4 regions of the Ochrobactrum vermis genome follow, and region 1 is predicted to be linked to each of the others. Evidence: predicted binding sites of a transcription regulator. Region 1 holds the regulator's gene; each other region holds the start of a gene.
The links. Region 1 encodes PhoB, which activates phosphate uptake and scavenging genes when phosphate is short. Its sites were predicted from a motif close to TGTCATNNANCTGTCAT; they were not measured.
Positions count from the first base shown of each region.

Region 2: a site for PhoB is predicted at 3,604-3,620, ahead of CQZ93_RS14335 (TIGR03364 family FAD-dependent oxidoreductase). Genes of this name have one in related genera too.
Region 3: a site for PhoB is predicted at 5,522-5,538, ahead of CQZ93_RS04245 (RNA degradosome polyphosphate kinase). Genes of this name have one in related genera too.
Region 4: a site for PhoB is predicted at 2,508-2,524, ahead of olsB (l-ornithine N(alpha)-acyltransferase). Genes of this name have one in related genera too.

Region 1 covers NZ_PCOC01000001.1:2,773,374-2,780,861, reverse strand. Annotated here, with positions in the region: gene CQZ93_RS13865 (cell wall hydrolase) at 1-946, opposite strand, end outside; gene phoB (phosphate regulon transcriptional regulator PhoB) at 1,603-2,289, opposite strand; gene phoU (phosphate signaling complex protein PhoU) at 2,406-3,128, opposite strand; gene pstB (phosphate ABC transporter ATP-binding protein PstB) at 3,194-3,967, opposite strand; gene pstA (phosphate ABC transporter permease PstA) at 4,032-5,348, opposite strand; gene pstC (phosphate ABC transporter permease subunit PstC) at 5,348-6,841, opposite strand; gene CQZ93_RS13830 (PstS family phosphate ABC transporter substrate-binding protein) at 6,990-7,488, opposite strand, start outside.
Region 2 covers NZ_PCOC01000002.1:34,011-41,498, forward strand. Annotated here, with positions in the region: gene araG (L-arabinose ABC transporter ATP-binding protein AraG) at 1-424, opposite strand, end outside; gene CQZ93_RS14320 (arabinose ABC transporter substrate-binding protein) at 515-1,498, opposite strand; gene CQZ93_RS14325 (FadR/GntR family transcriptional regulator) at 1,762-2,517, shown strand; gene CQZ93_RS14330 (LysR substrate-binding domain-containing protein) at 2,593-3,456, opposite strand; gene CQZ93_RS14335 (TIGR03364 family FAD-dependent oxidoreductase) at 3,646-4,809, shown strand; gene CQZ93_RS14340 (Na/Pi cotransporter family protein) at 4,826-6,523, shown strand; gene CQZ93_RS14345 (hypothetical protein) at 6,862-7,488, shown strand, end outside.
Region 3 covers NZ_PCOC01000001.1:873,364-880,851, reverse strand. Annotated here, with positions in the region: gene aspS (aspartate--tRNA ligase) at 1-106, opposite strand, end outside; gene rnd (ribonuclease D) at 394-1,551, shown strand; gene ppx (exopolyphosphatase) at 1,643-3,181, opposite strand; gene CQZ93_RS04245 (RNA degradosome polyphosphate kinase) at 3,178-5,409, opposite strand; gene CQZ93_RS04240 (zinc-finger domain-containing protein) at 5,699-5,953, shown strand; gene CQZ93_RS04235 (FAD-binding protein) at 5,999-7,204, shown strand; gene CQZ93_RS04230 (VOC family protein) at 7,201-7,488, opposite strand, start outside.
Region 4 covers NZ_PCOC01000001.1:178,513-186,000, forward strand. Annotated here, with positions in the region: gene mutS (DNA mismatch repair protein MutS) at 1-1,408, shown strand, start outside; gene olsB (l-ornithine N(alpha)-acyltransferase) at 1,458-2,351, opposite strand; gene lspA (signal peptidase II) at 2,627-3,109, opposite strand; gene CQZ93_RS00825 (TrmH family RNA methyltransferase) at 3,106-3,990, opposite strand; gene CQZ93_RS00830 (RsmD family RNA methyltransferase) at 3,987-5,144, opposite strand; gene CQZ93_RS00835 (LapA family protein) at 5,293-5,616, opposite strand; gene CQZ93_RS00840 (integration host factor subunit beta) at 5,625-5,909, opposite strand; gene sppA (signal peptide peptidase SppA) at 5,984-6,955, opposite strand; gene lptC (LPS export ABC transporter periplasmic protein LptC) at 7,422-7,488, shown strand, end outside.

The DNA.
Region 1 (7,488 bases):
AGAGCGGTGCTTCCGGGCGGTCCTGGGACAGAAGGAGCGCGCCGATGGCGTCAACCTGCTTCTGGCTTGCAGGCGCATAGCCGAGCGATGCCGCCTGCGGGGCAGTCGTATCGAATTGCGACTGGTAGGAGGCCATCTGCACAGGCTGTTCCTGTTGAGGCGCTGCAACACCGCGATGACGCGCCAGACGGTCGCCGCGAGCCTGCGGGCCAGCACCGACATTCTGTTCCACGCTTTGAGCCTTTACAGCTTCCGCAAGCGCCACCTGAACGGTTGGTTCCGTTCCCGGAACCGGTCCTGTCTGCGGCAAGGTCACGTCATAGGATGCATCTTGCGGAACAGAAGGTGATTGCGGTGAATAGGCCAGAGCGAGATTGTATGGATCCTGCGGAACCGGGCTTTGCAGCGAACCGTCGCGATTGCGCTTCTCGTAGAAGGAATTGCCACCCGCGACGAGCACATAATGCATGTTGTTATAGGGAAATTTCAGGCCAGCCGTGTGGAAGAACATGGCATTCTTCAACTTTGGATGCCGTTCCCCTTTGAGGACTGCGGCTGCGGCGGCCTGGACGTCCGGCAGCGCTTTGGAATTCATCTGGCGTGAAAGAACACCAGGTGCAAACTGGTTCTTCTGACCGACCACACCACAAATCGTATCCGGATAACGGCCCGATGCGAGACGATTCATGACGACCGTGCCGACAGCCAGAAGGCCATCGGAGCTCGAACGGTTGGATTCGAAGAACATCGCACGCTCAAGACAATTCTTGTCCCGTGCGGTGTAGGTATAGGTCTTCACGCCATTGACGGTCTTGACGTGGCTTGCCGCCGTCTTTTCCGAATTGGCTTTTCCCGAGGTTCCAGTCGTCGTGCAACCGGTCACCACGAAAGGCGCAACCACTAGCCCGATAAGAACGGGCAATTTCCACTTCGCGGCGCGCGTCAATGGCTCAGTCTCATGTTAGGACCCTTAACTGATCCAGTCATCCATTCGGGCAAACACATCTGGAACGATGCGCTCGAACGTCTGACTGCGGTGCAAGTCAAAGAGGACGAAGATCAAAATCACACGCCCTACTGTCGCTCAATCGAATTCAAGGTTTTGGAATTTTTAGGCCAAAAAAAGGCGAAGGGTCAAATCCCAACAATGCTGAGGACGGCTGAAACGTCCGAAAACAATTCCGAATCGAGAGTGCGAATATGCCTACAAGCCCTTTAAATATATTAACAATTTCTTAACAGTATCTATCAATTCAGATAAGATATTGATTTAATGAGATTCAAAGTCTCGCAATACACGCCATATCGCTGCCTTAATTCGCTTTTGCTTGCGCATTTTTTGCAAGCACATTCATGGTGCTTCAAATGATCTGCGGAATTTCTGTTTTGAGAGAGGTTCCGCTGCACCATGTCAACTTTGGAAACAGGCTTGTAACATCGCGTGAGACCGGGCTTTCAACGCCTGTTTCGACCGTCCCGATGCGAATCGGATGACACCGACCTGCGCTTCACAAAGCTCCGCCGCAAGCAAAAACGGCCCACCACGAGAGCCGTGGCGGACCGGATAAGTTCAATTCCTGAAATCGTAGACGACTGCGTCGATCAGCCGAAAGAATAACCGGCGCCGCGGACGGTGCGGATCAGATCAAGCGCGCGACCGACATTGATCGCCTTGCGCAACCGTCCGACATGGACGTCCACCGTGCGATCATCCACATAGATATCCGGTCCCCAGACCCCATCGAGAAGCTGGCTTCGCGAGAAAACACGACCGGGCGACATCATGAAATATTCGAGCAGGCGGAATTCCGTCGGTCCAAGGCGAACTTCCTTTTCCTTGCGATAGACACGATGCTGCTGGCGGTCGAGAACGAGATCACCCACTTTCAGCACGTGAGAAAGAATGCTTGGATTGGACCGGCGCAGCATGGCCTTGACGCGCGCCAGAAGTTCCGGCGTCGAAAATGGCTTCACGACATAATCGTCTGCGCCGACGCTCAAGCCGCGAACGCGTTCGCTTTCCTCGCCACGCGCCGTCAGCATGATAATCGGCAGGCGCTCCGTTTCAGGCCATTGACGCAGACGGCGGCAAAGCTCGATGCCTGACACGCCTGGCAGCATCCAGTCCAGAATGAGCAGATCCGGCACGTTCTCGCGCAAGGCGATTTCGGCCTCGTCGCCGCGCAGCATCGTATCGACCTGATAGCCCTCTGCTTCGAGATTGTAGCGAAGCAGGACGCTCAGCGCCTCTTCGTCTTCCACCACAGCGATTTTGGGTGCCTGTGACATCCAGTATTTCCCTATCCAATTTCGGCGGGCGCTAGATACAATCCCCCAATCGACCGCGTGCCGCCGCGCTATTCACTCATTCTCAACCGCCGGACCGAAGTTCGGTCGGCTGTAGTTCAGGGTTTACGCGCCTCATCCACGACAATGCCGTGGCTCAGGTCTTCCTTGGGTCGTTCGGCCGGCATTTGCAGGCCGGTCACGATGTAATAGACAGTCTCCGCGATATTGGTCGCGTGATCGCCGATGCGCTCGATATTCTTCGCGCAGAACAGAAGATGCGTGCAGGCGGAGATATTGCGCGGATCTTCCATCATATAAGTCAGCAGTTCGCGGAACAGCGACGTGTACATGGCGTCGATCTCGTCATCGCGATCGCGAACGACATTGATCTGCTGCACCGAGCGCGACGCATAGGCGTCGAGCACATCCTTGAGCTGGGTCAGCGCCAGTTCGGCCAGGGTTTCAAGGCCGCGATATAGCTTTACCGGCTGACGCGATTCCGAAACGGCGGCAACGCGCTTGGCAATGTTCTTGCCCAGATCGCCGACACGCTCCAGATCGGCAGAGATGCGGATCGAGCCGATGATTTCACGCAAGTCCACAGCCATGGGCTGGCGCTTGGCAATGATCATCACAGCCTTGTCGTCGATCTCGCGCTCACTGGCATCGAGGATCAGATCGTCGGAGATAACGCGTTGTGCGAGCGCATTGTCCGCATTGACGATAGCGGCGACCGACTGCTCGACCATACGTTCCGCATGTCCGCCCATTTCGGCGATCTTATGGGTGAGAAACTTCAATTCCTCATCGTAGGAGCGAACGGTATGCTGAGACGGCATAGTAGACCTCGTAATATAAATTGCGGGGAAGCCGCACTGTCTATCTGTTTGAGCGCAGTTCCGGATTAGCCGAAGCGTCCGGTGATGTAGTCCTGCGTGCGCTTTTCGGTCGGCGCGGTGAACATGGTTTCCGTGTCGCCCACTTCGACCAGATTGCCAAGATGGAACATGGCGGTGCGCTGCGAAACGCGGGCAGCCTGCTGCATGGAGTGGGTGACGATCACGATCGTATAGTTCTGGCGCAGCTCGTCGATCAGCTCCTCCACCTTGGCGGTAGCAATCGGATCGAGCGCCGAGCACGGTTCATCCATCAAAATGACTTCCGGGCTCACCGCAATCGCGCGCGCAATGCAGAGGCGCTGCTGCTGGCCACCGGAAAGGCCGGTGCCAGCATCGTGCAGACGGTCCTTCACTTCCTCGAACAAGCTCGCCTTCTGCAGGCTCGTCACGACGATTTCCTCCAGATCGGCCTTGGTACGGGCGAGACCATGAATGCGCGGGCCGTAAGCGACATTTTCATAAATCGACTTCGGAAACGGATTCGGCTTCTGGAACACCATGCCAACGCGGGCGCGCAGCTCGACGACATCGATCTTCGGATCGTAGATGTCCTCATTGTCGAGCGTGATCTTGCCGCCGACCTTGCAGCCTTCGATCGTATCGTTCATGCGATTGAGCGAACGCAGGAAGGTGGACTTGCCGCAGCCCGAAGGGCCGATCAGCGCCGTGACCATCTTTTCCTGGATTTCCAGATCGACGTCGAACAGCGCCTGCTTCTCACCATAAAATACGCAGACCTTGTCGCCGCGCATCTTTATGGAATTGGCGTTGGCGTTCATTTTTTCTCCTACGGCTTTCTCGAGAGATCGTTCGGTCATCAGATTCATAGCTTTCGACTCCCGTTTACCAGCGGCGCTCGAAGCGGCGGCGCAGAATGATTGCTGCAATGTTCATCACGGCAAGGAACAGAAGCAGGACGATGATAGCGCCTGACGTGCGTTCCACAAAGGCTCGTTCTGCTTCGTTCGCCCACATATAGATCTGCACCGGCAAAGCGGTCGACGGGTCCATCGGTGTCGACGGCACGTCGGCGACGAACGCCACCATGCCGATCAGCAGAAGCGGCGCGGTTTCACCGAGCGCATGGGCAAGACCAATAATGGTACCGGTCAGGATGCCGGGTGCGGCAAGCGGCAGGACGTGGTGGAACACCATCTGCGTTTTCGAAGCGCCCAGGCCAAGAGCTGCGGCGCGGATCGACGGTGGCACTGCGCGAAGGGCAGCACGGGTCGCAATGATGATGGTGGGAAGTGTCATCAGCGTCAGCACCAGCCCACCAACCAGCGACGCGGAACGCGGCAGGCCGAAAAAGTTGATGAAGACCGCAAGCCCAAGCAGACCGAACACGATGGACGGTACGGCCGCCAGATTGTTGATGTTCACCTCGATCATGTCGGTGAACCGGTTCTTCTTGGCGAACTCTTCCAGATAAATCGAAGCGGCGACGCCGATAGGCAGCGACAGGCCGAGAACGATCAGCATCATGTAGAACGAACCGACCAGCGCAACACCAAGACCGGACGTTTCCGGACGGCTGGAAGCGCCGAAGGTGAAGAGACCGGTATTGAAGGCCTCCTTCATGACGCCTTCTTCCGAAAGCGTCTTCATCCAGCCCACCTGACGGTCCGAAACCTTGCGGCTCGTCTCTGGCACGGAAAGGTCGATCTGCCCTTTGAAGGCGGAATCGATGTCGGCGCCCGCCAGAACCGGAACGGTCTGGGTCGTGCCGATGAGCGACGGATTATCCATCACCATCTTGCGCAACTGAATGCGTACGCCGTCGGAATAGAAACGGCCCAGATCGCGCATTGCCGGACGGTCTGTTGTGGCAACACCGAGCTTTTCAGCCAACGCATTGCGCACCAGCAGCGGATAATTGGCCGTGATCAGCACATTGGGATCGGTCGCGCGCTTGTTGCCCGGATCGATCACCTTTTCTTCAAGCTTGACCGGCAGATACAGCGTCGTCTGCCAGAAGGCCGTATAGCCCTTGGAAAAGACCGAGAACAGGAGCGCGCAGAGGAAGAACACGCCGATGGAAATCGCGGCAATACCATAGTAGCGAAAGCGACGTTCAGCGGCGTAACGACGCTTGATTCCGATATCGCGGCGTGTCGGCTGCGCCGTTGCACCGCCGGCGTTGAGGGTCGTATCGGTCATTATTCGTACTGCTCCCGGTACTTGCGCACGATGTGCAGCGCAAAGATGTTCATGATCAGCGTCAGGACGAAAAGCGTGATGCCGAGCGCAAAAGCCACCAGCGTTTGCGGCGAGTTGAACTCAAGATCACCGGTGAGCTGGTTGACGATTTTCACCGTGATGGTGGTCATCGCCTCGAAAGGGTTGATGTTGATGCGGGCCGCAACGCCTGCCGCCAGAACCACGATCATGGTTTCACCGATAGCGCGGGATGCGGTCATCAAAAGCGCACCGACGATGCCGGGCAGAGCAGCCGGAAGGATCACGCGCTTGATGGTTTCAGAGCGAGTAGCACCGAGACCGAGCGAACCGTCGCGCAACGTCTGCGGCACGGCGGTGATGATGTCATCGGAAAGCGACGACACGAAAGGGATCAGCATCACGCCCATCACGAGACCGGCAGTGAGAACGCTCTGCGCCATGATAAAGCCCTGCCCCCCCGCTATGGCAATCGACAGATCGCGCAGGAAAGGTCCGACAGTGACAAGGGCGAAGAAGCCGTAGACGATGCTGGGAATACCGGCCAGGAGTTCAAGAACCGGTTTTACAACCGTGCGCACCCTCGGCGATGCATATTCCGCCATGTAAATGGCCGAGAACAATCCGACCGGAACCGCGAACAGCATGGCTACAAGCGCGATATAAAGCGTACCAGCCAAAAGCGGAATGAGACCGAACTGGCCTGTCTCGCCACCTGAACCGGCTGCGGCAAAGCGTGGATCCCATACAGTGCCGAAGAAGAATTCCCACGGCGAAACGGATTGGAAAAAGCTGATCGTCTGAAACAGCATCGAGCAGATGATGCCGACGGTCGTCAGGATGGCGATGCCTGATGCTGCGATCAGGCCCCAGAGAACGATCCGCTCGACATTGTTGCGCGCGCGCATGCGGCGACTGATCGTGGAAAGGCCGAAGATCACGCCTGCGACCGCGATTACCAGAGAAACAGCGGAACCGATCGTATGCGTCAGCGCGGTCGCATTTTCCAGGTAGAGCGCGATCGGCACCATGTAATCCTGGCCTTCGGTCGCGAGCGCCACGCCCTTGGATGCCAGAAGTGTGCGGGCATCCTGATAATTCGACGGAAAGTTTTCCAGTTCGGCGGGCGTCAGCCGGTCAAGCCCGTTGGCAAGACCACGCACCATGCCGAGCTGCAGGCTGCGATTGGTAAAGGAGCCGCCCTCGACGGCGTCCGGCAGACGCGCGGTCGCACTGTGATCGAGATAGACTGACGTTCCAACGGCCCAAACAGCAAGGAACAGAACGGCAGGCAATGCCGAAACGAGGAAAACCCACCAGCCATGATAATGCGGGCGGGAATGCATTTTCTCGGTCCGCGAAGCTTGCGCGGAAGCAGACTGGATCTTGTCCAGTGCAACGGCACGCTGCCGGCCTATGAAGAATCCAATCAGCCCGATTGCAACGATACTGACGAGAACCAGAAAGAAGGACATTCAATTTCCCCGGTTGCCCTGATGAATGCGGACGGTTTTGAGGTGCGGCTACCCATACCATTCCACGCGGATGCGCCTGTCTTAGTGTAAAGGCGCGAAAGGAGAAGAACGCGGAGATTTGTCATCCCCGCGTTCCACAGATTAAAACTTACTTTGCAGCCATCGTCTTGCCTTCGGTGAAGGCAGCGCGCTGGGCCTCACGTTCAGCGTCCGGAGCCGGAACCAGACCGTATTCGGCGAGCGGGCCGTCAGGGCCGATCATCTGGTCGTTCAGGAAGAACTCGACATATTCCTTCAGACCCGGGATAACGCCGAGGTGAGCCTTCTTCACGTAGAAGAACAGCGGACGCGACACCGGATATTCACCCGAAGCGACGGTTTCAGCCGACGGCGTGATGTCGTTGACGGTGGCAACCTTCAGCTTGTCAGCGTTGTTTTCGAAGAAGTAGAGGCCGAAAATGCCAACGCCGGTCTTGTTGGAGTCGATGCGGGCCAGAGTTTCAGCATAGTCGCCATCGATATCGACAGCCTTGCCGTCCTTGCGCACTGCGATACAGGCGGAAGCGGCAGCCTTGTCGTCGAGACCGGCCTTCTTGATTTCATCCAGAGCGCCGGAGTGCTTGCAGCCGTCGGCGAGAACTTTTTCT
Region 2 (7,488 bases), on a different contig from region 1:
AAAGCCGCGCCACCTTGATCGAGGGATCGATGTCCAGGCCGATATCGGCAAGTTTCCTGGTGACCTCATCGGTCAACTGTCGGGAATTTATGACACCGGCCTGATTGGGAAAGCGGCCAAGCCAGAGGTTTTCAGCAACCGTCAACTCCGGAACGAGCTGCAGTTCCTGATGGACGACCACCACACCAGCCTGAAAGGCATCGCGGACCGACCCGTATTTCTGCTCGATGCCATCGATAGTTATCGTGCCGCTATTCGCAGCCTGATCACCGGAAAGGATGCGGATCAGCGTGGATTTTCCGGCGCCATTTTCTCCCATGAGGCCATGGACACTGCCCTTGGCCACGGTGAAGGAAACGTCGGAGAGCGCATGCACGCCCGGATAGGATTTCGAGATATGACTGAACGCCAGAAAGCTATTCATGACATCTCCGGAAGCTGTATTGGCATATGGTGAAGAAGGGACACGGCCGCTTGAAGTTCCAACGGCCGTGCCGGGAAGAGACTGCTCGACTTATTCGATGCCGAGACCTTTTCTCACCTGCTCGAAATTATCGCGCAGGGCAAGTTCACCAGTGGTAAGGGTGAGCTTTTCCGGTTCCTTTTCATTGGCAACCCACTCAAACATATTGAGTGCGGTTTCATAACCGTGACGCTTCGGCGAGATGATAACCGTGCCATAGAAACCGGTAGGGCTAGGCTTCTTGAATTCGTTGATGGCCGAATCCGATCCACCAATGCCCACGGCAATGACATTATCCGACGAAATACCCACGCTTTCGGTAGCGCGAACAGCACCCAGAACCGCCTCGTCGTTGAGACCGACGGCGACCCAGTATTTGATTTTCGGGTTCTTGTTCAGCACCACGGTCGATGCATTCAGAGCCGCTTCTGTATCGGTCTTGGCCTGCGGTGCATCGAAAACATTGCCTTCAGGCAGTCCTGCTGCCTTCATTGCCGAAAGCGCACCTTCGACACGATCAACGGCAGTCGGCAACTGGTCATAGGAAACGCGGACCGCGCCGACATCCTTCCAGTCCCAGCCACGCTTCTTCACTTCGTCGCTGATGGCCTGGCCGACAGCCTCACCGATCTTGGTGGCGGAAATGCCCATGTGGGGCACGTCTTCAAGCGGCTTGCCATCGGCACCGACAAGACGGTCATCAACCGTCATCAGCTTCAGATCGTTGGCAGCAGCTTTCGCCACGATGCCAGGTCCAAGCTTGACGTCAGGCGTGCAGATAATCACGCCCTGCGCGCCTTGCGCACCGAGGTTGTCGAGTGCGGCCTGAACCTTTTCGCCGTCTTGCGCAGCGATCTTGACCAGGGTGAACCCTTTTTCCTTCGCCGCGATATCGGCGAATTTCCATTCGTCCTGGAACCACGGTTCTTCCGGCTGCTTCACGACGAAGCCGATCTTCACGTCCGCGGCCATAGCCGAGGTTACGGTGACGAATGCAACAGTTCCGGCCACGAGCGCAGCCTTAAACAAACTCATGATGACCTCCCAAAAAAACTTGCCCCGTCACTCCCCGACGGTTGCAGATTCGTAGCTTCATTGATCGTATCCGTCAACTATCTAGTATGATGAATTATTTCTATTGTAATATTTATATATACGTATAATCATACAGGAAACCTGATCGACAGGTGCGCGCCGTTATGGTGGATTGAACCGTCGATTTCAGGTAATGCGCCAGAAGCAGCGATTCCGCGCACTGCTTTACAAATAAGCGCTATTACCGCAGCTTTGCATGGAGGTTGAGAGTGACAGCAGTATCATCGAACGAGGCGGCGCCGGTTTCCCCATCTGCTGCAGCGCGCCCACGCGTGAAAAGCAATGTCATTTCAGCGCTTGCTCTCGATATTTGCTCCGATACCTTCGCGCCAGGCAGTTTTCTGCCGCGCGAGAACGACCTTTGTGCACGCTACAATGTGAGCCGGACAGTCATTCGCGAAGCACTGAAAGTACTGGAGGCCAAGGGCCTGGTTCGCGGACGCTCCCGTGTCGGTACCGTTGTTTGCGAGCACGACGAATGGAACATTCTGGACCCGCAAGTCATAGAATGGCTTGGGGATCGGGTTGTTGAATTCAACTTGCTCGATTGTGTGCTGGAAGCAAGGCGTTGCATTGAACCGGCAGCCGTCGTTCTCGCCGCAAAAAAGGCTACCACGCAAGAAATTGCGGATATCGAGAAAGCCTGGCAAATGATGCGAGACGCTGAGAACGATATTGGAAGCTTCACGGAAGCTGACGTGCTTTTTCATTCATGCTTGCTCAAAGCCAGCCACAACCAGGTTTTTCGTCAGCTCTCGCATACGATCAGCGCAGCTCTCAAATACTCGCTTCAAACGTCCAATGAGATTGCAGATACACGTGACGATGCCATCGCAGCTCACGGCAATCTGGTAGAGGCGTTGCGGATGCGGGATGTGGCCAAAGCAATCGAAGCCATCAAGCTGGTGCTCGACATGGCGGAAAAAGATCTGGATCAGGCCAAAATCACGGCATCGTAAACTCGGGAGACAATCACCCCGATCACACTCATAATCAGCCGGCAAACAATTTTTCCGGACAATTGCATATCGCAATCATAATTTGCTTCTTGCTATCTCCATAAATGCTCTGATGAGCGCGCCTGAGCTTCGCTCATTCAGGCATATGGCAGCTTCGTCCATGAACATTTCGCCGGAGTTAATCTGGATTGCCTTCAACCGCATGTCGGCACTGAATTCGGCTTTGGAGACGAAGCCGACACCGGCACCGCTCGCAACGATCTCCCGCACGGCTTCGCGCCCTTCAGCTTCGATGACGGGCATCAGTTGAATACCCTTGCTTGCAGCAAGTTCCTCAAGCTTCTTGCGCGTCTTCGATCCCTGTTCGCGGAAGATCAGCGGCATTTCCGCGAGCTGCTCCAGGGTCAGGGCCTGTGCTTTGGATGCCGGATGATTGACCGACGCAAAGGCAATGATGGGCGATGAACTGAGTTTGTGTATCTCGAAATCCTGGGAATCGGGAACTTCTCCCAGGATGCCTATATCGGCTTCATAACTATAAAGAGCCCTGACGACTGAATCGGTATTCCCCGTATTCACATTGATTTTCACGTCCGGATAGCGATCGCGGAACACACGCAGAATGCCCAGGAGATGATGCGCCGCATCGGCAAAAATAGTCAGATTTCCAGTCCTGAATGCGCGCGACTCGGACAGCAATTCATTTGCCTGTTTCTCTACCTCGAACAAACGATGGGTAATTTCGAGAAGCCTTTGACCAGATTCCGTGAGCGTGACTTGTTTCTTATGTCTGTAAAAAAGCAGGATGTCATATTCGTCTTCGAGCTTGCGCACCTGATCGGAGATCGCAGGCTGCGTGAGATAAAGCGCTTCCGCAGCGCGCGAAAAGCCGCCGTAAATCGCCACATAGTGAAAAGCACGTAGTTGCACGTATCTCATCGCATGACACCTTGCTCATCGGAATTATCATAAATTAAATTTATGGACTGATCTGAAAGAACGATTTTACAAATACTCTTTCAAATCACACTTTATGTCCAGCCATTTGAAGCAAGTCCGATCGCGGCGAGACCGCGCGGAGCTTGATTGACACTCAGATGAAACGCTGGAACAGGAGGTTCAAGCACGATGGCGCTCTATGATATAGCTATTGTCGGTGGGGGCATTATCGGCCTTGCCCATGCTTACGCCGCAGCAGTTCGGGGCAAGAAAGTGATCGTGCTGGATCGGGATGCGCAGAACAATGGAGCGTCGATCCGCAATTTCGGATTTGTAACGATAACCGGCCAGGCACCGGGCGATTGCTGGACCAAAGCGCGGCGCACGCGTGAGATATGGGAAGATGTTGCCAATGCTGCCGGCATCGACATTCTTCAACGCGGCATGTTGCTTGCCGCTCGACATGGCCCGGCAGAAACACTCATCGATGCATTTCTGAAAACGGACATGGGTTCGGAGTGCAAGAAGATTACAACAAGAGAGGCACAACAACGCGTGCCGAACTTGCGGCCGGAGGCCGCTCAGTTCGCTCTATCCAGTCCGCATGAGATCCGCGTCGAATCCCGAGAAGCCCTCCCCCGTCTGGCCGCTTTCCTGCGTGAAAAACTGGGTGTTACATTTCAATGGAATACCCATGTTCACGCGGTCGATGCACCATCGATCCTGACAAGCAACGGAATTGTCGAAGCAGACGTGGCAATAGTCTGTCCCGGCGATGATTTCACGGGGCTCTTTGCCGAGCGGTTGCAGAAGTATGAACCGACACGCTGCAAGTTGCAGATGCTGCGCATTGCTTCGCAAGCAAGAGCAAAATTCGAGGCAACGATTCTCTCCGAGCTTTCACTCGCGCGTTCATCAGGCTATGCTGGGCTTCCAGCGCTGACCGAACTGCAACTTCAGTTGAACAGCGAGATGCCCGACCAGCGCCTGAACGACATCCACTTGATCGTTGCACAATCGTCCGATGGTTCGCTGGTCGTCGGGGATAGTCACCATTACGCCAAGACGCCCGATCCTTTTGGCTCAACCGAAGTTGAGGAGTTCATGCTTGCAGAGCTCGACCGCGTACTGGCGTTGCCGGGACGCAGTGTTTCCACACGCTGGGTCGGCACTTATGCATCCGCGCCCGGGCGCTGGCGCATCACGGATCAACCATCGGATGCAGTGCGGATCGTTGTCGTCACGAGCGGTTGCGGTGCTTCAACGTGCTTTGCAATTGCTGAAGAAACAATTGACGGCCTGTTTGGCAGCCAGGCCATCAATATGAAAAATTCTGTACCTCAACTGGTTTGACGGCGGTTTTAAACAGATGAACGGTTCTTTGGTCCTTTTGCATCTGGCCGGTGCAGTTGCGCTTTTGCTTTGGGCGACGCGGATGGTGCGGACCGGGGTGGAGCGTGCCTATGGCGACCGGCTGCGCAGACGCCTGCGCAACCAGATGCAGAACCCGCTGCTTTCCGTTGCCTTCGGCCTTGCCCTTGCTATCGCCCTGCAAAGCTCGACAGCGGTCACGCTTCTCGTCGGTTCATTCGTCGGTTCAGGTTTTGTCAGCGGTGTCGCAGGCCTCATGGCCGTGCGTGGCGGCGAGCTTGGCTCCGCCCTTGTCGTCAAGATCCTGAGCTACGATCTCACGCTTCTGGTGCCGCTCTGCCTGGTCATCGGCACAGGTATCTTCATGACCACCGAGCGCCGCGACTGGCGCCAGATCGGCCGCATTCTGGTCGGCATCGGTCTTCTCATCATGTCGCTGGAAATGACCGGCCAGGCCACAGAGCCGTTGCGGCAAAGCGAATTGCTGCCAGTCATCGTCGACTATCTGTCCGGCGATCCGATCACAGCCTATCTGCTCGCAGCCCTGATGACATGGCTGTTTCATTCCAGCGTTGCCGCCGTCATCCTGCTCACCACCTTTGCCTCGCGCGGGCTGATCCAGCCCGAACTTGCCGTGGTGATGGTTCTGGGCGTCAATCTGGGGTCGTCGATCATCGCCCCGATCCTGACCCGCCATGCGCCGCCGGAAACCCGCGTCGTGCCGCTCGGTAATCTTTTGATGCGCGGTGCCGGATCGCTCATCATGCTGGTGCTTTACCAGACATTCAAACCGTCGGTCGCCTTCCTTGGCGCCGATCCGGTCTCGCAGGTGGTCAATGCCCATATCCTGTTCAATGTCATCGTGATGATTGCCGGCATTCCGCTTTCCGGCCTCGTACTGCGCGCAACCGAGGCGCTGGTTAATCTCAATGCGGGCAAGAACGCTCCGGCTGCACAGCAACCAATCGAGATCGAACAATATAGCGCGCTCGATACTGCCGTTCTCGACCGGCCCTCGCAGGCGCTCGCCAATGCAACCCGCGAAGTGGTCGGCGTCTGCGACACGATCGAAGTCATGCTGCGGCGGATCATCGAGCTTTATGAAAAGCCCGATCAGCTGCGGATCGATGAGCTGGAAGCCCTCGATGACCGCGTGGACAAGCGCCATGCCGCGATCAAGCTTTACCTGACCCGGCTTGCAACCCATGAGATGACCGACTTCGAGTCATTGCGCATGCAGGAACTGCTGGGCGCATGTGTGAAGCTTGAACAGGTAGGCGACATCATCGTGCGCAACATGCTGGTGCATGTTCAAAAGAAGATGGACCACAAACTGGAGTTCACCGAGGAAGGCTGGACGGAACTCAGCCATTTCCACGCCATGGTTCTGGCCAATGCGCATATGGCGTTCAACGTGATCGTTTCACGCGACGGGCGCACGGCCCGCCAGCTCGTGCAGGAAAAGGACCGGCTGCGGGAACTGGAAAAGCAGACCAGCCTGCGCCATTTCACCCGGCTGCGTGAAGGCGCCACCCGTAGCCTTGAAACCAGCACCATCCATCTCGACACGATCCGAGACCTCAAGCAGATCAACTCGCTTCTCGCCTCAATGGCCTATCCAGTCCTCGAGGAACAGGGCCTCCTCAGCGATACGCGCCTTAAGACGGTCCGACAAGTTGGCCAGCTTCAGGATTAGAGCGCGTTTCGATCTGATTGGATCAGATCGGCGCTCTAATTTCTTCTATTTCAATCATAATCTTATCGATCCTCGTTTCACTCTGGTCGGATTATGCTCTAAGAGAGCACCACACCCAAACGGATGTAGACAAATTACCGGCTCTTCTTTTGCGTCAATTAACGGCACAATAGCCCTTGATACCGAAAGCCTATGAGTATGACTCATGGGTTTTTGGTTAAGCCCGAGTGGCGATTGAACTTCTTCAAGGCGTGATGCGTCAGCATCTAAGCGCCTTGGTATGAGCCGAAAAATTCTCAATACCATCGAGGATTGGACGCTTGCGAGGAGAAATGGTGATGAATGATCTGCGTCCCATATCCAATGAGACCCTCAATGTCGGCGGCGTCCAAGCCACATCTTTAGGCTCCACCGCCGGACATCTGGCGCTCGTGCCGACGTGGCTCCCTTTCGATGTAGCATCAGGTGCAACCGGTAATTCCGCCGGAAGTGGTGGAATGGGCCTTAGCGTTGGCGTCATCAGCAGCGACGCTTCTGCCATATTCGTTCCGTCGAATACTGCCATTGCCGGGCCGGGCGCCGAGGTTGGCGCAGATCAGTTCAACAATGCGTTGATCAACCAGCATGTCGTTGAGATGGCAGGATTGGGCGGCGACGGAGGAAACGGTAATGCTGTGATCGGCGGGACCGAAGGTGCAACCTCCAATCACGCGGGAAGCGGTGGCAACGGTGTTTTTTTTGGTGGACTGGTCAGTTCCGATGTGGCCGTCTTTGCTCCGGTCAATACTGCGGTCGCGGGTGGGTCTGGTTCCATCGCATCCGCCAACCAGACCAACAATGCGGCCTTCCTGCAAGGCGCGGACCAGATGGCAGGTATCGGCGGCTCAGGCGGAGACCATAACCTCGCCGGATCCGTCTCTCCAATACATACAGACACAGGACCCACCTATCTTTTCACCGGTGAC
Region 3 (7,488 bases), 1.9 Mb from region 1:
TGCCGCCATGGTCACGGACGCGGTGAACCCATCCGGAAAGGCGAACGTTAGAACCAACGTCCGTCTTGCGAAGGGCTGCGCAGGTATGGCTGCGGTAACGGTGCATGATTTCTGCCTTTGGAATAATAAGTCAGTACTGACTGACGAAACGCTTTAAATTCTCGCGGAAAAGCGCATTTTGACCGGGTTTTGTCAAGTCTGCACTCCCTACGGGTTTTGGTGTTAAACCACCTTGACGTAATGTGTCGACAAAAAACACTATGTGCGTGTTAAGTGGAGCGCCAGTTCATGATTATTTCGCGACAAGCGGCAAAGCTTCGCCTCTTTGTTTTGTCGCATTATTCGACGCAAAACCGCTTCGCACTTTTGCTGGAAATGCTCTAAAAGGTAGACATGCATCTGATCACGACAACGCAGGCCCTCGAAGAGGCCGTATCCGCCCTCGCCAAATCCGATTTCGTAACAGTCGATACGGAATTCATCCGTGAAACGACGTTCTGGCCGGAATTGTGCCTTATCCAGATGGCTTCGCCGGACCATACGGCGCTCGTGGACGCGCTTGCGCCGGGGCTCGACCTCGTGCCGTTCTTCCGCCTGATGGCCGACGAAAAGGTGGTCAAGGTTTTCCACGCTGCACGGCAGGACATCGAAATCGTCTTCCACCTCGGCGACCTCATCCCGTCGCCTGTCTTCGACAGTCAGGTGGCGGCAATGGTTTGCGGATTCGGCGATGCCATTTCCTATGACCAGCTCGTGCAGAAGGTCACGGGCAAGCAAATCGACAAGTCGTCCCGGTTTACCGACTGGCGCCGTCGTCCGCTTTCAGACAAGCAGCTCGACTATGCTCTGGCCGACGTTACCTATCTGCGCGACATCTATCTCTATCTGAAGGACGAACTTCAGAAAGAAGGTCGCAGCGAATGGGTCAACGAGGAAATGGCAGTGCTGACCGCCCGCGAAACCTACGACATGCACCCGGATGATGCATGGCGACGGGTGAAGGCCCGTGTTCGCAAGCCGATCGAGCTTGCCATCATGCAGTCCGTCGCCGCATGGCGGGAACGCGAAGCGCGCGAACGCAATGTGCCGCGCGGGCGTATCATCAAGGATGACACCATCGCTGAAATCGCACAGCAGCAGCCGCGTGATGCGGAAGCACTCGGTCGCCTTCGTTCCATCCCCAAGGGATGGGAGCGTTCAGCACAGGCTGCCGGGCTTGTCGCCGCGATCCAGTCTGCGCTTGAAATTCCCAAGGAAGATTTGCCAAAATTGCCGAAGCCGTCGCATTCGCCGGAAGGCAGCGCCGCCGCTGCAGATATTCTCAAGGTGCTGCTCAAGCTTGTGACCGAAGAGCACGGCGTTGCGGCAAAGATCGTGGCCAGCTCGGACGATATCGACAAGATCGCCGCAGAAGGTGACAACGCCAATGTGCCTGCCCTGCATGGCTGGCGCCGTGAGGTTTTCGGCCAGAAAGCCCTTGATCTCATCGACGGAAAAATCGGCATCAAGTTCGAGAACCGACGGATCAGGGCAGTTGAGTTAGGGGAGTAAGTGATTAAGGCAGTAGGGCAATAAGGCAGTAAAATAATATGTTAATGCTCGCGTCAAACATACTGCCTTACTGCCCTACTCACCTACTGCCTTATTCCCGCATCCCCTCAATGGCCGCATTACCAACCGCGAAATAGATGTTCTTTCCGGTCAGCTTGGAAAGCTGCTGCAGGCGACCTTCAGGGCGATCAGAAATCAGATCGGCAAGATCGCCCGGAACCACCAGCGCAATGCCGTTTTCGTCCTCACGCCAGACAAGGCGGGGGATGACGCCCGGCATCGACGCCGACAGAAGATAGACCACGCGCAGCAGGGCTCCGAGCAGCTTCGCCCGCTCGCGCAGGCGCGGTGTGGCAAGCTGCATGATCTCCGGCGCAATCTCGTCCTCGATCAGCCCTTCGTGGCGATAATAATTGGCAAGCGCCATGAAGGAACGTCCGGCATGATCAATACCGCCGAATGAGCCATGGGCGATGATGTTGAGCGCCTGCGACCCGCGATAATCGGGGTGCGCGCGCCAGCTTATATCCGCCACGAGGCAGGCAGCCTGCCTGTAGCGTGCTTCGTCTTCGGTCTCATCGAAACCGAGTACCGGCAAAGACAACGTCGTCCAGGTTGCCAGTTCGCGGGCATGACGTGGCGAGCGTGAGCGCAGAATGGACAATTCGTCCGCCGAAGCGAGCAGAGGATCGAGCCGCTGCTCGTTCTTGGGCAGAAGTGAATAGAGATAGCCTTCACGCACACCGAGCGCCGAAAAGACGATCTTCGAAGGCTTCATCAGACGGATCGTCTCAAGCAGCACCGTAGCGCCATAGGACAAAAGCTGACGGCGGTTTTTCGAAACCGCTTCGATGCCGCGCATCGTGTCGAGATTGCCCTTGGCAACGCGCTTGAGGAAGCTTTGTGCTTCCACCGGGTTCATCTCGTAGCCGTGCATGACGTGCAGCGGATAGTTCTTCGCCGTCATATGCAGCTTGGCAAGGTTACGCCATGTGCCACCGACCGCGTAGAAAGCCTGGCCCTGATGCGCTTCCAGAAGCGTCGCCTTTGCCAGTTCCGTGCGTGTGATCTTTGCTGCTTCGGGCAGTTTTTCGTTGGACATATCCTGCAAACGCAGGCCGCCGAGCGGCAAGGTGATCCCCTCGCCCACTTCATGGTCGTCCACTGCGATCAGCTCAAGGCTGCCGCCGCCAAGATCGCCTGTCACGCCCTTCGGCTGATAGAAACCGGAAATGATGCCGAGCGCCGAGTAATAGGCTTCTTCCTTGCCGGACAGCACTTCGATGTGACGACCGAGAATAGCCTCTGCCTGTGCGATGAAATCCGGGCCGTTTTTCGCTTCACGCGCAGCGGCTGTGGCCAGCGCATGAATGGAAACCGCACCGGCCTGTTCTGCGAGCGCACGAAAACGTTTCAGCGCACGAAGCGCCGCTTCAACGGATTTCTCGTTAAGCTTGCCGGTCTTCGCCAGGCCTTTTCCGAGGCCGCAGAGAATCTTTTCGTTGAAAAGCACCGTCGGCGAACGGACGATGCCTTCATAGATGACGACACGGATCGAGTTCGAGCCAATGTCGATGACCGCGACGGGCTTGAGTCCCTTCAGGCGGCCTTGTGCTAAAGCTGCGCTCATACAGTCGTTTTTCTTTCCGCCTGCGCGCGCTTGCGATGCGCGATAAGGCGGGGGGCCGAAGACTTCAGCGACTTTCCGCGACCCGACAGGCTAGGATTGGTCATGAAATATTCCTGCGCGTTGAAAGCTTCCTCTCCTGCTTCTTTTTCTATCCGGCGAGAGGTGCCGTCCGCAAGTAGCTGATAGCTCTGTTGGTTATCAATTATGTTGGCAAACATGATTTGCGACAGGATTTGCTGCTGCACTGTGGCATTTGTGATCGGAACAAGGGTCTCCACGCGGCGGTCGAGATTGCGCGGCATCATGTCGGCGGAACCGATATAGACGATGGCCTTGTCGGAAGGCAGATCATTGCCGTTTCCGAAACAGAAAATACGGCTATGCTCCAGAAAACGCCCAACTATCGACTTGGCGCGAATATTGTCGGAAAGCCCCGGAACACCCGGACGCAGACAGCAGATACCACGCACAACCAGATCAATCTGCACGCCAGCCTGGCTCGCCATATAGAGCGCGTCAATTATCTGTGGATCGACAAGCGAGTTCATCTTCATCCAGATCGCCGCCGGACGCCCGGCCTTCGCATGCGCAACCTCGTCCTCAATGTGTTTGAGGATTCGCGCGCGGAGCGTGAAAGGTGAAATCGCAATTTTCATCTCTTCTGCCGGCTGGGCATAACCGGTGATGAAATTGAAGATATGCGCCACATCGCGGGCAATATCCGCATCCGACGTGAAAAACGACAGATCGGTATAGATGCGCGCTGTGATCGGGTGATAGTTGCCGGTGCCCAGATGCACATAGGAGCGCAGCCTCTGGTCTTCGCGGCGCACGACCAGCGACATTTTCGCGTGGGTTTTCAACTCGATGAAACCGAACACCACCTGCACGCCTGCGCGTTCCAGATCGCGTGCCCAGCGAATATTCGCTTCTTCATCGAAGCGCGCCTTCAGCTCGACCAGCGCCGTCACCGACTTGCCCGCCTCGGCGGCATCGACCAGCGCGCGCACGATCGGGCTGTCATTGGAGGTGCGATAGAGCGTCTGTTTGATGGCGAGCACATCCGGGTCTGCCGCCGCCTGACGCAGGAACTGCACCACCACGTCGAAAGATTCATACGGGTGATGAACCACGATGTCCTTTTCGCGAATCGCTGCAAAGCAATCACCGCCATGCTCGCGAATACGCTCCGGGAAACGCGGATTATAGGACACGAATTTCAAGTCTTCGCGCGGGATCGAAACGATCTCCGAAATCATGTTGAGCGCCAGAAGGCCTTCATGCACGCTGATGCGGCTTTCCGAAACGCTGAGTTCCGTGGCCACAAAAATACGCAAGGCCTCCGGCATTTCGCCGTCGAACTCGATGCGGATCACCTGTCCCCGGCGGCGACGCTTCAGCGCTGTCTCAAAGAGGCGAACGAGATCTTCGGCCTCTTCCTCCACTTCGATATCGCTGTCGCGGATGATGCGGAACGTACCGGCGCCACGCACCTCGTAACCGGGAAAAAGCCGCCCGATGAACAGGCTCACCGCGTCTTCGATGGTGATGAAGCGATAAACGCTCTGCTGGTCGGTCGGCAACTGGATAAAGCGCTTCAGCGCGACCGGGATGCGCAGGAGCGCCGTCATCGGATGATTATCGGCACGTCGCGCAAGCTGCAGGGCGATGGAAAAGCCGAGATTAGGAATGAAAGGGAACGGATGCGCCGGATCGATCGAGAGCGGCGTCAGGACCGGGAAGATTGTTTCGAGGAAGTGGTTTTCAAGCCAATCCTTTTCCGGCCTTGAAAGCGCTGATGGGCGGACGATCTCGATGCCGTCCTGTTCCAGTTCCTCACGCAACGCGCGCAGGCGTTGCTGCTGTTCTTCCTGCAAGCGCCCCACTTCATCCAGAACGAAGTCGAGCTGTTCCTGCGGCGTGCGTCCATCGGCGCTGCGCAGCGCCACACCGGCGCGCACCTGAGCGGCGAGACCGGCGATGCGGACCATGAAGAATTCATCGAGATTGGCGGCGGAAATCGACAGGAAGCGCAGGCGTTCGAGTAGTGGCTGCCGCATGTTCGCGGCTTCTTCGAGAACACGCCGATTGAACTGCAACCAGGAAAACTCGCGATTGACGAAACGGTCGGCACTTTGCATCAACTCGCCGTTCAAAGCTTTGTGAACGGCGGGGCCTGCTTCCATGCCGGGAACAATGGCTGGGTTGGGGGCTAAGCCGGCTGTCATCTCGTGTGTCCCGCCTTCAGTCACGTTGGGGGTTTCGCTCGCCATAACGCTGTTTTCGCTCATTTTTCCTATCCCGACTTCCACCGGAATATTCCGGCTCTGCCTTAAGCCTATGGCTGTCATATGACAGTTTGATAGCAATTAGCCTGAAATGTCCTCAGAATTGATGAAAACGCTTCCGGAAACAAGACTTTCGCGGTACACGCATGCCAATGTCTATGCATGATCTCGCCCGGAACCGGACTCAAGACCATGCTCATACCGCCATCGACCAGAACCGGAGCATATCATGTCCGATCACATCATTCCTCACTTCCAGAACGACGCCGGCCATGCTGCCATCGAAATCGGCGTGAAGGAATTCATGTGCGTCGGTGCAAACCCACCTTTCGATCACCCGCACGTGTTTCTCGACATGGGCGATGAAAGCGAAGTCGTTTGCCCGTATTGCTCGACGCTCTATCGCTACAACGCCAAGCTGCATGCCGACGAAACCGTTCCGGCTGGCTGCGTTTACGAAGCACCTGCTGATAAGGCTGCTTAATCCAAACAGCCTTCATAAGGCTGAATGCCGGATGATCTCATCGACATGAGCAAAGGGCGCATATTGATCGCTGGGGCCGGAGTTGCCGGTCTGTCGGCAGCACTGGAGCTGGCAGCGCGTGGCTGGAATGTCCGGCTTGTCGAAAAGGCTGAAACCCTTTCGGAAGTCGGTGCAGGCTTGCAACTTGCGCCCAATGCAATGCGCCATCTGGAACGGCTCGGCATTGCCGACCGACTTTCCAAGCAAGCTGTAACGCCTGAGGCGCTCTACCTCATGGATGGGCGCAATGCGCGCGCACTGATGGAAATGAAGCTTGGTGACAAGGCTCGTCAGCGCTGGCATCATCCTTATGTCGTTTGCCATCGCGCCGATCTGCAATCCGCCTTGCTCGATGCCTGCCGCGAAGAGCCGGACATAGAGATCAGCCTCGGCGCTGAAATCACAAGCCATCACGTTGAAAACGGCGCCGTGGCAGCCACCATCCGCCATGGCAATTCCGAAGAATCCTTCGATGCCGCCTATCTGATCGCCTGTGATGGCGTCTGGTCGACGGAGCGTTCAAAGGCGGGCTACAGCAAGGCACGCTTCAGCAGCCATATTGCCTGGCGCACAACCCTTGCAGCTAGAGCCCTGCCCGCGTCGTTTTCGTCCGCTATTGCGACCAGCAATGCAGTCTCCGCTTGGCTGGGCAGGCAGGCGCATTTCATCGCCTACCCGGTCAAGGGCGGCGATTTCGTCAATTTTGTCGCCATCACGACAGGCGAAAATCCCGGCGAAGTATGGTCCAGAACCGGCGACCCGGCGCGTCTGCGCTCTATCTATGCGGATTGGGGAGCGCCCGTTCGCGATGTGCTGGCGACTGCCGATGAATGGACCTACTGGCCGCTTTTCGAAATGGCGGACGCGCAATTCATCGGACCGGACCGGACGATCTTTCTGGGTGACGCGTCGCACGCGGTCACACCTTTTGCGGCGCAAGGTGCCGCCATGGCAATCGAGGATGCCGCAGCACTCGCCGAAGCGCTGGACAGCCGCGACCGCGAAGCAGGCCTGAAGCGTTTCGACATCGCCCGTAAGGAACGGATCACGGCAGTCGCCAAGCGTGGTCAGCTGAACCGGTTCGCCTATCACGCAACCGGCATATTCGCGATTGGCCGCAATACGCTCTTCGCCATACGCAGCCCGGATAGTTTCCTGAAGGATCTGGACTGGCTCTATGGCTATGATGCCATTGCGGCCATACGAAACTAAGCTGCGTCGCGCGCCGCTTCGAGCGTCGCAACATCGAGCTTGACCATCTTCATCACGGCATCGGCGACCCGCTGGCGCTGTTCGGCAGTTCCATTCTGCAGGACATCCAGCAGCATCTGCGGCACGACCTGCCACGAGAAGCCATATTTATCCGTCAGCCAGCCGCATTCCATTGGCGCACCGCCCTCCATCAGTTTCTCCCAGAACATGTCCAGTTCCACCTGATCCTTGCATTGGACGAAAAGCGAGACTGCCGGGGAAAACTTGAAAGTCGGCCCGCCGTT
Region 4 (7,488 bases), 2.6 Mb from region 1:
CGAATTGCCGCTTCTGAAACGCGACGGTGGTTTCGTGCGTGGAGGTTATAATTCCGAACTCGATGAAATGCGGGCCTTGCGTGACCAGTCGCGCCGGGTGATCGCCGGTCTGCAGGCCAACTATATCGAAGAGACCGGTATCAAGTCGCTGAAGATCAAGCATAACAATGTGCTTGGCTATTTTATCGAGGTGACGGCCAACAATGCCGGGGCGATGACCGATACGGATGAAGCCAAGGGTCGCTTCATTCATCGCCAGACCATGGCTAATGCCATGCGCTTTACCACGACTGAACTGGCGGAACTGGAGAGCAAGATCGCCAATGCCGCCGACCGCGCATTATCCATCGAGCTTGCCGTGTTCGAGGAACTGACGGCGGAGGCCGTCTCCCACGCCGATAGTATCCGCGCCGCCGCATCGGCGCTTGCGGCTTTCGACGTCTCGGCATCGCTTGCCGTGCTGGCGGAAGAGCAGGGCTATTGCCGTCCTCAAGTCGATGACAGCCTGTCCTTCAATATTGTGGCTGGTCGCCATCCGGTCGTCGAGCAGGCGCTGCGACGTCAGGCGGCCAATCCGTTCGTCGCCAATGATTGTGATCTCTCGCCACAAACGGACGGCGGAAATGGTGCGATCTGGCTTCTGACCGGTCCGAACATGGGCGGTAAGTCGACTTTCCTGCGCCAGAACGCGCTGATCGCGATCCTTGCCCAGATGGGCTCATTTGTACCTGCTGGTTCTGCGCAGATCGGTGTCGTGGACCGGTTGTTCAGCCGCGTCGGTGCTTCCGACGACCTCGCGCGCGGGCGCTCGACCTTCATGGTTGAAATGGTGGAAACGGCTGCGATCCTCAATCAGGCGGGCGAACGCTCGCTGGTGATCCTCGATGAGATCGGGCGCGGTACGGCCACTTTCGACGGACTGTCCATTGCCTGGGCGGCCGTTGAATATCTGCATGAGAAGAACCGTTGCCGGGCGTTGTTCGCCACGCATTTTCATGAAATGACGGCGCTTTCGGAAAAGCTGGAGCGGCTTTCCAATGTCACCATGCGGGTCAAGGAATGGGATAATGATGTCGTCTTCCTGCATGAAGTGGCAAAGGGTGCTGCCGACCGGTCCTACGGTGTGCAGGTGGCGCGCCTCGCCGGTCTGCCGGAAGCGGTCGTCAACCGCGCGCGCGATGTGCTGCATCAGCTTGAAGCTGGCGAAACATCCGGCAAGGCGGACAAGCTGATCGACGATCTGCCGCTGTTCTCGGTCGTCTTGCAGCAGGAAAAGCCGAAGCCGCAGGCATCGGCAAAGGACAGCGAACTGGCGAAAGCCGTCTCTGGTATCAGTCCCGATGAACTGACGCCCCGAGAAGCGCTGGACCTGATCTACAAGTTGAAAGAACTGGCCGGAAAGGCGTGAGCTGGGCTTCAGAAGCAAAAAGGCGAAGCAGATGCTTCGCCTTTATTATTTACACGAAGCGGTTCGCTTCAGCGCCGTAATAGGTAATGTAGCGGCTGGAAATGCGCTCAATCGGCAGGATGATGAACACGTCGGTTGTGCCGAATGCTTCATCGATCACTGCGCCGTCCCCGATCATCGCACCAAGACGCAGATATCCCTTCACCAAAGGCGGCATCGAGAACAAGGCAACCTTGTTGTTGATGGCTTCCTTCGGCATCAGGTCCATGGCCTGATAGCGATTGGGCAGGGCACGAACGTCCCAGTCATCCGTGGCGCGGCAGTTGTGATGGAGGAATGACAGGCCGAGCGCGTGCGCAGCAGGCACAGCGCCGTGGAACGAAGCGCAGCCGAACATCACATCGATGGAATGGCGGCGGCAATAGGCCCACGCACCTTGCCACAAAAGCTCGACAGTACGCTTGGAACGATATTCCGCTTTCACACAGGAGCGACCCAGCTCAAGCAGACGAAGGTTCGGACGCGAAAGCGCGAGACGCTGCACGTCATATTCGTCGGCAGAGTAGAAGCCGAGTGCCTTTTCCGCCTGATCGCTGCGCATCAGACGATAGGTGCCGACAATCTGCTGGTGCTCCGGTACGGGCAGGGCTGTGTCGTAAACGAGCAGATGATCGCAAATAGCGTCGAAGCGGTCGGCATCACGAAGCTCTGCGGCTTCGATGGTCTCCCGGCGTGCGCCCATTTCTTCGAAGAAGACACGGAAACGCAGTTCCTGCGCGGCCTCGATAGCCTCGCGTGAGTTTGCAAGCCGTACTTCCAACGATCCGATGCGTCCCAGAACGATGGGATCGCCGTTGGACGCGAATAGCGCCTGTTGTGCTTCTAAGCCTGACATGACCGTATCATCAATGATTTGCTGGTCCATTCCAAGCAGTACTGTCATGATGATCGCTCCTGATTTGTCTATTCACGTATTCCTGAACGGCTTTCCCACTGATATTTCAGCAGGAGATAGAGGATTCCAATCCTCACCCGGTCTGATTGCGTGGACAGGATGTCCAGTTCGACCGAAGCAGTACAGATTCAGTGCTACGCGACGATGACAGAAGCATGTCACCAATGTGTCCATTCGGGTGGCCGGACCTTATCCCCTTCAAAAAGCTCTTAATTTCACGAGATCAAATTATGCGAAAGGTCTGAAGTGATCAAGCCGCGCCGTCAGCGGGCAGCCCGTTCGCGCCGCCAGCCGAGAAATTCCTCCAGAATTATGAGGCCGGCGCCGATGGTGATGAACGTGTCGGCGAGGTTGAACACGGCGAATGACCATGTTGGCAGGTGGAACAGAATATAGTCCACGACGTAACCGTGCATCACGCGGTCGATGAGATTGCCGATCGCACCGCCAACCACGAGCGCAAAGCCGTAGCGTGCAAAGATGCGGTCCGGTGCGTTGGTCCACCACAGATAAAGCACGAACAAAATAACTGCGGCGGTGAGCGCGACCAGTCCCCAATCGTGCAGCCAGGCGAGCATTGAAAAGGCAATGCCTTCATTGTGTGTGCGGAACAATGCAAGAAACGGCAGCAGGGCGATCTGCTGGCCATAACCCATCCGTGTTTCCACCAGATGCTTGACGCCCTGATCAATCAAGACTGTGAGAACGACGACGACAAGTGAGGACCAGACCGCGTGCCGCTTCATCCAGATGCCCTTTCATCGAGCGTAAGTGCGTCGCGACGGATTTCGTAGAGCATAACGCCGGTGGCAATTGCGAGATTGAGAGAATCTGCACGACCTGCCTGTGGAATGCGCGCGAGCTGGTCGCAAGCGTCGGCAAGATTGTCTGGCAGGCCTTGCTGCTCATTGCCCATCATCAGCACGACGGGCTTGTTGGCATAGGGAATGGTGCGATAGTCGACTGCACCTTTCAGATGAGTGCCGACGACGAGGCCGGAAAAGCCCTTGCGCCAGTTGAGGAAGTCGGCTTCCGTTGCCTTGTAGAGCGGCAGGGAAAAGACTGAGCCCATCGTGGCGCGCACGGTTTCCAGCGAATAGGGATCTGTGGTGTCGCCGATCAGAATAACGCCCTTGGCGCCGACCGCATCAGCGGTACGGATGACTGTACCCAGATTGCCGGGGTCGCGCACGCGGTCCAACGCGATGTAGACCTCGCTGTTCTTCGGCTTGAGACTTGAAAGCGGCCGGTACTGCTGCTCGAAAACGCCCACCACCACCTGCGGATTGTCGCGGCGGGTGATGGTAGCCATGATTTTTTCGGTTACTTCCAGCACCAGCCCGCCCTTGGCGAAGGTGCGGGCGGCGACCTGTTCGACCATTTTGTTGCCTTTGCCGGACTTGGCGAAGACCAGTGTCTTGATGCGCCAGTCCTGTTCCAGTGCGTCAATGACAAGCTTCAGCCCTTCGGCCAGAAAAACGCCCTGCTGGTCGCGGAATTTTTTCAGCGCCAGCGAGCGCAGGTCTTTCACAATAGGATTGGTGAGGCTGGTGACTTCCTTCACCTGGCCTACCTTCGAATATTCGGCACGAGAGCCGCTTTTGGAAAAATCGTCGTCACGGCTCATTTTGCTACCCAGCGGCTGAACATGGATGTGGAAAGCGCGCGTCCGCCAGAATGATCGTTCGAACGTTCGCGCAGAATAAGTTCGCCCGATTCGACCGTGCCGCCAAGGCCGGTGAAACGGTCGCGCATCAGCTCGTGAATGGCGAAGAACGATGCGCGGATCGAATAGGCAGTCAGGATGACGGCCAGCGGCTTCGGCGTCAGGATGGACCGGCAGGTATCGACCATGGCGGGCAGGTGCTCGAACAACTGCCAGACCTCGCCACTCGGTCCACGTCCGTAGGCAGGCGGATCAAGCAGGATGATGTCATAGAAGCTGCCGCGCCGTTCTTCGCGCGCCACGAACTTCATCGCGTCTTCGCAGATCCAGCGGATCGGCTTGTCGGACAGCCCGGCCATTTCCTGGTTTTCACGCGCCCAGTTGATGGCTTTCTTGGACGCGTCGACATGGGTCACTTCCGCGCCCGCACGTGCGGCCACCAGCGAGGCGACACCGGTATAGCCGAAAAGATTGAGCACCTTCACGCTACGTCCGGATTTGATCCCTTCCCGGATAAGCCCATCCATATACGACCAATGCGCGGCCTGTTCGGGGAACACACCGACATGGCGGAATGAGGTGAACCGGCCATGAAAGGAAATTCCGTCATGCTGCATAGGCCATGTTTCGCCGAGCGGCACTTTCGGAAACGCCCAGCGTCCCATGCCCTCCTCGTCGGTATTGCCGGTGAAGACGGCATCGGCCTGATCCCACTCCTTTTGCGGCAGGCTCGGCAGCCAGATGGCCTGACCTTCCGGGCGGACGATCCGATAGGGGCCATATTGCTCAAGCTTCAACCCGTTGCCGCTGTCGAGAAGCGCATAATCGGCAGATGGTTCGGTTTCGAGGATGACCGGTAATTTCTCGCCCGGGCGCGGGCCGGTATAGGGCTTGATTTCGCGCAGCAGGGAGACAGGACGTTCCCGCTCTTCGGTTATCGGCTTGGGCGCGGCCTTGGCGAATTGTGGGCGCGGCTTTTTGAAAGGCGCACCTTTACTCTCAAGCTTGCCTTCAAATTTGCGCTCTGGGCGTGGCGCATCATTTCTTGCGCGCTCGAAGCTGCGTTCCTGCTTGCCGCCCGACGGCTTTTTGCCTTTTCCTCTTGGCGTCTTCACCCGAAACTCCAATCATCATAATTGAGGTCTAGGTAGGATAAACAAGGCCAGTGGGGAAGGGGAAAACGACGTTCAATCGCGCACAAAAGGCTTTTCAAGGTTTGGAAACCCGGAAGTTTTGCTTCCGGGTTTGAGAATAGAGGGCGTTTCAGGAGTTCGCGACCGATATGTTGCGTTTTTCGGCGGCGGTGCTGCGTTCAAGCAGACGCGCCGCTTCCTGCTTGTACATGCGCTCCTTGCGGCGATGCTTGCCCTGCGTGAGCCAGGTCACCAGGGAACCGATGACGACACCAAGAAGAAGTGCGCCAAACAACCAAAGGAACAGCGGCGCATTATAGGACAGAGCGGGATTGCCTGGGTTGAACGGGTCGATCGTGAATTGCACCGATGCACGATTGGCAACCGACAATGCGATCAGTACCACTGCGAGCGGTACCAGAACGACGATGGCGATGATGCGTTTTGCCGCCATGATGTCTATCAGACTGCGCCGTTGAGACGGTCGCGCAGCTCCTTGCCGGTCTTGAAGAACGGGACCCACTTTTCTTCCACGTCCACCGTTTCGCCGGTGCGCGGGTTGCGGCCGCTGCGTGCAGGACGGTTCTTCACCGAAAAGGCACCAAAGCCGCGCAGCTCAACGCGATTGCCGTCGGCAAGGGCATTTGTGATCTCGTCGAATACCGCGCCCACGATGTTTTCGACATCGCGCTGAAAGAGATGCGGATTACGGCTGGCGATAATCTGAACGAGTTCCGATTTGATCACGGCTTTAAACCCCTGTTCTTCTGTTTGTTTCATCCGGTATCTACCGGATATTGTGTAAGTTTGCCCGGCTGGCGTCAATTCGCTTCAGGTGTACCGTCAACGTGCCAAACCGAGAGAAGTCCGTCAAGAAAGATGCGTTCCTTGGCGATCTCCTTCAACATGCCGTCGGCTTCCTGCGGCACGCCAAGAAGGCGCGCACCGGCATGAATGATAAGATCACGCAACGAGAAACCCGTGTCACTGCTGACCGGTTTCCATTCCAGGCGCGGCAAATCCTTGGAGAGCCCCTTGCTCGCAAGCCAGGCAACGGCCTCTTCTTCACCACCCAGTCCGTCGATCAATTTTTTATCCAAAGCCTGCCGTCCGGTAAAAACTGCACCATTGGCCAGTGCCAGCGCCTGTTCATGCGTAAACGAACGGCGCTTTTCGACAATATCCACGAACCATGCATAAGAATCCATGATCATGTTGCGGATCATGCTCTTGGCCTCTTCACTGGCCGGGCTGAAATAATTGGGCTCTGCCTTGAGCGGCGAAGATTTGATGGTCTCGACCTTGACGCCGATCGTGTCGAGAAGCTTCGAGACATCGGGATATTGAAACAGTACCCCGATTGAGCCCACGATGGAGGTCTGCCGCGCCACGATATGGTCAGATGCGCTGGCAATCATGTAACCGGCAGAGGCAGCAAGCGTTCCCACCTGGGTGACCACCGGCTTTTTCGCGGCAATCTTGCGCACGGCCTCAAAAATCGCTTCGCCGCCAACGGTGGTTCCGCCGGGCGAATCGAGGACCAGAATCACGCCCTTGACAGCGTCGTCCTTGGCGATTTTGTCGAGGCGTTTCAGCAATTCCTCGTTCTCGAAGATGGTGCCCTCGATACGAACCTTGGCGATATGCGGCTGGTTGAAATTGGTGCCGCGCATGGACCATGAAGCAAAGACGGCAATCAGGGCCGCAATCAGAAGCAGGAAGGCTGCACGCCAGATGGTCAGCTTTCTGCGCAGTTTCCGACGTTCAATGATTGCTTCGGCGTCTTGAGCCATTCCCGTCCATCCGTTCGTTCAACCAGCGCAGCTTGCGCCCGGCACTTCACCTTTTGCCTCGAATGAAGGCGAGCGGCAAGTATCTTTGGTGTAGCCATAGGGTCAGAGATAGTGCCTGAAATATATTGCAATGAACAATTCGCGATTCCGGTTGCTTCATTTGATAAGCCGTTCGAGCGCGCCGGGCCAGTATTATGTAGAAGCTGTAATTGGACCGGGTTTTGTGGTATCGAAGAGTTGATTAGCATTCTACCTAAATTCGGTGGAGTGTAAATTGGGCTGAATTATCAAAGGTATAAGCCGTTCCTGCTACCTGTTTGCGAGGCGGGTGCGGTGTTTTGTGCGGTATAAAGCTATTGAGCAACCGGCTATTTCACCCCAAATAAACCGTATTGAAATGAAACGGCGCGATATGGATGCGCTGATTATTGAACTCTATGAAAGCCGTTGAGGAAACGAACGAAACATGACTGCCGACACCACACAGAGCCATACGCCGCAGAACGCGACCGCTCCCGGTCGCAGCACGGGTG